Regions from separate parts of the Nodularia sp. LEGE 04288 genome, predicted to be linked through region 3. Evidence: predicted binding sites of a transcription regulator. Region 3 holds the regulator's gene; each other region holds the start of a gene.
The links. Region 3 encodes NtcA, which controls nitrogen genes in cyanobacteria. Its sites were predicted from a motif close to TNTGTANNNNNNNNTACANA; they were not measured.
Positions count from the first base shown of each region.

Region 1: the regulator NtcA is predicted to act here: its motif matches at 1,285-1,304, upstream of AACX33_RS13730 (cell division protein SepF).
Region 2: the regulator NtcA is predicted to act here: its motif matches at 1,058-1,077, upstream of AACX33_RS17710 (DUF2605 domain-containing protein).

Region 1 covers NZ_CAWQOY010000115.1:719-2,992, reverse strand. The annotation lists gene pipX (transcriptional coactivator PipX) at 40-318, shown strand; gene AACX33_RS13735 (YggS family pyridoxal phosphate-dependent enzyme) at 315-983, shown strand; gene AACX33_RS13730 (cell division protein SepF) at 1,408-2,022, shown strand; gene proC (pyrroline-5-carboxylate reductase) at 2,153-2,274, shown strand, end outside.
Region 2 covers NZ_CAWQOY010000130.1:5,494-7,767, forward strand. The annotation lists gene AACX33_RS17705 (DUF2973 domain-containing protein) at 45-365, opposite strand; gene AACX33_RS17710 (DUF2605 domain-containing protein) at 624-959, opposite strand; gene thrS (threonine--tRNA ligase) at 1,454-2,274, shown strand, end outside.
Region 3 covers NZ_CAWQOY010000031.1:633-2,906, forward strand. The annotation lists gene fabI (enoyl-ACP reductase FabI) at 1-256, opposite strand, end outside; gene ntcA (global nitrogen regulator NtcA) at 632-1,303, shown strand; gene AACX33_RS02640 (DUF3084 domain-containing protein) at 1,495-2,274, shown strand, end outside.

The sequences.
Region 1 (2,274 bases), on a different contig from region 3:
TCTGCGAAAAGAGATATATACTCCTACCTTGACTATTAAATGAATCCAGAAATCTCAGAAACTTACATAAATCATCCAACTTGGGGTTTGCTTTATCGGATCTGTATGGTCGATGATCAGCAGGATCTGTTCACTACACTTTATGCCCAACGTTTGTTTTTTTTGGTTGCCAACGACATTAAAGGCATCAAATTTCAGTCCATAGGACGTACTGAAGCACGAATGTTGTTAGAAAATCGCTTGCGTACTCTGCGCCGCAGTGGTCAATCCCAGGAGTACGAGCAACTTCAGAGTGTTTTCCAACGCACATTCCAATGACCAGTTCCATTCGCGAACATATCACCACCATTTCGGCTTCACTACCAGCTTCAGTCCGGTTGATTGCTGTGAGCAAGACATTTCCGACTGAGGCCATTCGGGCTGCTTATGAAGCTGGAATTCGGGATTTTGGCGAGAACCGTATCCAAGAAGCTGCCAGTAAACAAGCCGAGTTACAAGACTTACCGGATATTACCTGGCACTTTATTGGACGGTTGCAAAGTAATAAAGCCAAAAAAGCCCTGGAATTATTTGATTGGATTCACTCAGTGGACAATTTAAAACTGGCGCAGCGCTTAAATGAATTGGCGCAAGAGCTAGGAGTTAGTCCTCAAGTTTGTCTACAAGTGAAAATTCTTCCTGACCCCAATAAGTCGGGTTGGAGTGTCCCAGAACTATTAGTTGACTTAGCTGAACTCAACCAATGTAAAAATTTACAAATTCAGGGTTTGATGACAATTCCGCCTTTAGGATTGAATGATGCTGAAATAATTGATGTGTTTAATAATACAGGCAAATTGGCAACAGAAATCCAGAAACAAAACTGGTCTCACCTGAAAATGTCGGAACTTTCAATGGGTATGTCAGGAGACTACCAACTGGCAGTGCAAGCTGGAGCAACGATGGTAAGATTAGGAACCGTCTTATTTGGTAAGCGCACTTAAGGTATGACTAATCAAAAAAATCGGCGGGGGGATATGCCTAACGGCAGGCTTCGCCCACAATCGGAGATGAGTGAATTTTGGGTTCTGGTATCAATAATACTAGGGATGGAATACAGAGAGATTTATAATATTACTGGTATTGTATTATACTAATTAATTAGGATTGACCCTGGTGACGGCCAATAAAAAAGCGGGGTACAGTCATCTTTATATCAAACAATCATTGGTCTATAATCTTGACTCATTATTGTGTCTGAGTTAATCTACAGGCGTTCCCCAAAATCTTAATTCATCAACCCTAGTTGTAACAGAAGCTACAAACAGCGATAAAATTACTAAATTGTCTGACTTTTGTAGCGATCAAATCTGGCTACATTAACTCATAGCCAAAGCAATCAGGGTAAATTCTATCAGGAGCATAACAATGAACAACATATTTAGTAAACTCCGAGACTTTGTAGGTCTCAATGAGCAAGTGGAATACGAGTACTACGAAGAAGAAGCCGATACAGATGCTGGTAACTACCAAAACCTGTATCAAGAACAAAATCCCCAACCAGCACCAACAACAGCAGCAGCAGAAGCCACGGCTCAAAATCGACGCTGGCGGGAACCCATGACTACAATGGGTGATGATGTAGCATCAGGATCAAAGTCTACGATGGGAAACGTGATTAGTATGCCAGGAGCAATTAACGGGATTTCAGAAGTGTTAGTACTTGAGCCGCGTACATTTGAAGAAATGCCCCAGGCAATTCAAGCACTCAGAGAGCGGAAGTCAGTTGTTTTAAACTTGACCATCATGGACCCGGATCAAGCACAACGAGCCGTTGATTTTGTCGCTGGTGGAACTTACGCACTCGATGGACATCAAGAGCGCATCGGAGAAAGCATCTTTTTGTTTACGCCTAGTTGTGTGCAAGTTAGCACCCAAGGTGGAGTTATTCATGAAGTACCACAAACACCCGTTCGTCCTTCACGTCCCGCAAGTAGTCAAAATCAAGCCTGGGGCAACGACGTTAACCGGATGGTCCAGTAACATTAAATTAGTCAAAAGTTCAGCCACCAAAATTTTTGATGATTTTACGAGCGGGTTTAATAAAACATGGTATCGTACCATAGATTAATGGGTTAAACCTGCTCTTATTGACTATTGACTATATAACTTAATGACTATTAAATTTGGCTTAATTGGTGGCGGAGTCATGGGAGAAGCGTTGTTATCCCGCCTGATTGCGCGGGAAATTTATCAACCATCGGAGGTGATAGTCAGCGAACCCCTAGCGACACG
Region 2 (2,274 bases), on a different contig from region 3:
CTCAACCCCCAATGCTACAAATACTAAATTATGACTGTCGAAAATTAACCTTCTTCTTGACGGTCGCTTTTGTGTCCTGGAGAAGATTCATAAAGAGCATCTAACTGTTGACGAGCATCTTCAACGTTGACGGAACGCATGACTAACAAAGGTTCTTTAATTAAGTTACCCGCGTTGTCTAATAATTCTGGGTGGGGAATAAATTGTTTTCTGGAAGAGAGATAGCCTTGATTATCGGTTGATGAATATTTACCTGGATAAACTCGCTCTCGATCAAAACTGAACATAATCAAGTTGCGGATTAAGTTAGCAACGGCTAAAGAAGCAAGAATTGTAAAAGCCAGAATGTAAAGTAGGTGTAACATCGGATTTTCCTCTAAGAGCAGCAAGTTTTAAAACTTTATTCGGTAACCTTTTGCTTCGCCTATATTGTCAGATCCGGCGAAGATGAATATCTAACGCACGCTTGGCGCGTTTATACTTTTATGGAAAAATTTGTTAATCTATTCAAACTAAAGTAACATGGGACACATTATTTGTTAATAAAAATAATGTTAAGGAATTTGAATCTTTAATGCGACTTGTATAGTGTCTTGTTCTGATGCCAATCCAGTCTGCTGAAATCAACCAGCAGCAAAATCTGAGACTGAATGTGCCTGACGAGAGCGCATTGATAGATTCCAGCATTCTGTTACCAAGCGGTGCCAAGGTATTAAGGTGGTCATTTCAATCCCGACTTGTCCATCCGTGGCGGTAAATAGCATCTTTGCTGCGTTTAGTTCATCTTGCGCTTGCTTGACTCGCAAAAGTAAATCTGATTGCTCTTCGTGACTCATAAATGAGAGTTGCCCGGTTTCCAACAATTCACGCGATCGCGCAAACCAATAATTAAAATCCTCCAGCAGAGGTTCTAATACCGTTTTCAGCATCTCAGCCCCTGGTAAATTCGAGTCTCGCATAAATAAAAAGTATATTGCTAACTTCTCCACTAATATTAACGTTTTTTACAATTTTTAACATAATTCTATCCTCTTTCCTCAGATAGATTGTGGAAAAATCTGTAATCATGGCTACGAAATAGACTATAATCATTATTGCCGTAAGGTTTATCTAAAATTGAGAATAGAAAAAAAGCTATCCAGATATAAAGTATTTTCGGCAAAGCATGAGCGTATCTCACCGTAAGTATCTTCAGCCAACAGTGCATAATTTCTTAGTTGGAAACTGAGTCCTTAACACTCATTTGTGGCGATTTATGAGAAAAGGGTTGATTCCAGAGAAATATTAAAGTTAACTTGGCAGTAATGAAAGTCAGTAAACTCGTTATATTTGAAGCAGACTGGAAAGTGCTGAGTAAGTTTTTTTCCCCCCTGCCCCCTGCCTCTTCCCAATCCCTGGGTAGATTTTTCTGACTTTCAACTACTAAAATTATCTTTTTGTAATCACTTCGCTAATGGTTCAGCAGCCGATGTCGCCAAATTCAACTCTCAATCCATCAGAACAACCTGAAAAAATTTATTTACCTCGTACCAGCGAATCGGAAACATTAAAGCAGATTCGCCACACAGCTTCCCATGTAATGGCAATGGCGGTACAAAAGCTGTTTCCTAAAGCGCAAGTTACAATCGGTCCCTGGATTGAAAACGGTTTTTACTACGACTTCGATAGTCCAGAACCATTTAGCGAAAATGATTTGAAAGCCATCAAGAAAGAGATGGTGAAGATTATTAATCGCAAATTACCAGTTCTGCGCGAAGAAGTCAGCCGGGAAGAAGCCGAAAAAAGGATTTCAGCAATTCAGGAACCTTACAAACTCGAAATCCTGGGAGATATTAAACAAGAACCGATCACAATTTACCATCTGGGGAATGAATGGTGGGATTTGTGCGCGGGACCTCATGTAGAAAATACCAGCGAATTAAACCCCAAAGCTATTGAATTAGAAAGTGTAGCCGGTGCTTATTGGCGTGGGGATGAAACCAAGGCGCAGTTACAACGCATCTATGCGACTGCGTGGGAAACTCCAGAACAACTGGCTGAGTATAAGCGGCGCAAAGAAGAAGCGTTACGAAGAGATCACCGTAAACTTGGTAAGGAACTGGGATTATTTATATTTTCCGAGCAAGTGGGGCCGGGTTTACCCTTGTGGACTCCTAAAGGTACTTTGTTGCGGAGTGTGTTAGAAGATTTCCTCAAAAAGGAACAACTCAAACGGGGTTATTTACCTGTAGTCACGCCGCACATTGCGAGAGTCGATTTATTTAAAACTTCTGG
Region 3 (2,274 bases):
CCCATTTATCTCGGATAGCTTCAAAGGTAGATTCAATCTGTGCGTCGTCTTGGACATTACAGGGAACAAATAAGCTGGGGTTAAGAGGCTCTACCAATTCCGCTACTTTTTTTTCCATTTTGCCGCGCTCATCTGGTAGGTAGGTAATACCCAAGTTAGCTCCGGCTTTGTGCAGTTGTTGAGCAATCCCCCAGGCAATGGAGCGGTTGTTGGCAATCCCTGTAACTAAGGCGTTTTTTCCAGTCAGATTCAGCATAGAAATTGTGAATAAGATCAATCATTAGGAGCATACTAGAATCTGAGGCGAGTTTGTCTTGGTTCTGCACATAATTTGCGAAAATGATCATCAGGGAGACTATTTTCTGAAAAGTTTCTCCAGACAATCCTGAAGATATTCTCAAGATATCGTGAATTTTTTGCGAAAAAACCTGATGACCACAACTGTGCCAGTACTTATAACAACTACTCGCTAAAAACATGAGAAATTATGTATCATTATGAACAAATAACTATGAAGTTATGCGTTTGAGTATAGGAATGCACAGAAAGGTTGACGGTGCTTTATTGATTTTTCAGGTGTATTCTTAGGTAATCAGTTTTTGTTTTTCCGGCATTGGGTAGGGGAAGGGAGATGATTGTGACACAAGATAAAGCCCTAGCAAATGTATTTCGTCAGATGGCGACCGGAGCATTTCCTCCAGTTGTAGAAACGTTTGAACGCAATAAAACAATATTTTTTCCCGGCGATCCTGCTGAACGAGTTTATTTTCTTTTGAAGGGTGCTGTGAAACTTTCCAGGGTGTACGAGGCAGGAGAGGAAATAACGGTAGCACTGCTGCGGGAAAATAGTGTTTTTGGTGTGTTGTCATTACTGACAGGAAATAAGTCAGATAGATTCTATCATGCGGTGGCATTTACGTCTGTAGAGTTACTGTCTGCGCCAATTGAACAGGTGGAGCAAGCGTTTAAGGAAAATCCCGAATTATCGATGTTGATGCTGCGAGGCCTATCTTCGCGGATTTTACAAACAGAGATGATGATTGAAACCTTGGCTCACCGTGATATGGGTTCGAGATTGGTGAGTTTTTTGTTAATTCTTTGTCGTGATTTTGGGGTTCCTTGTGCAGATGGGATTACGATTGATCTGAAGCTATCTCATCAGGCGATCGCAGAAGCAATTGGTTCTACTAGGGTAACGGTGACCAGGTTATTGGGAGATTTGCGTGAGAAAGAGATGATTTCTATCCATAAAAAGAAGATTACTGTGCATAAACCTGTTACCTTAAGTAGGCAGTTCACTTAAAAGCAATTGGGGAGGTGGAGTGGCGCGTGTTGTGTTTTTGCAGATGACCACCATAGCTGGAGGTAAATCTAAAATCTTGAGTAGTTTCAGCTATTGCCAATATTCCACTCTCCACAAGATAATCAATGAAAGTAGTAGGCTGTATCTGGAAGCATTATGCCTCCGGCACACTACGTGAACGGTAGCTGAAGATGACCACCGGGTACATCCTGATCGTAGCAATTTTAATTTTGGGGGGCGTAATTGCCACCGTGGGCGATCGCATTGGCACACGAGTTGGCAAAGCACGCCTCTCACTGTTTAACCTCCGCCCCAAAAAAACCGCTGTATTGGTAACTATCTTTACTGGCGGATTAATTTCAGCATCAACATTAGGCATCTTATTTGCTGCTGATGAAGGATTGCGCCAAGGGGTGTTTGAGCTAGAAGATATTCAAAGAGACCTCAGAGAGCAGCGGGAACAACTCAAAATTGCGGAAACTGCCAAAAGTCAGGTTGAGTCTGAGTTAAGCACAGCAAGAAGTGAAAAAACTCAAGCACAGCAAGACTTACAGGTAATTAATAAATCCTTGCAAGCCGCCAATGCTAAACAACTGGCAACACAAACTCAACTTCAACGTACTCAAGGACAGCTAGGTGAAGTCGTCAGTCAGTATCAACAAGCCTTAACTGAACTGCAAAGCGTTTATGATCAAAGAGAGACATTGCAGGGGGCTATTGAAGAACTGAGGGCAGAAAGGGAACGATTGTATGCGGAAGCTAAAACAGCTATTGACGAAGCGAAAACAGCTATTAACCAGCGCGATCGCAAAATTGCCCAACTTGATGGATTGATTAAACAACGCAATCAAGAAATTGCTTCGCGAGAACAAGTAATTGCCACCAGGGAATCTCGCCTCAAAGAATTGGAAAAACAACAGAATTATTTAGAACAAGAAGTCGCAAGGCTGGAAAAATATTATCAATCATAC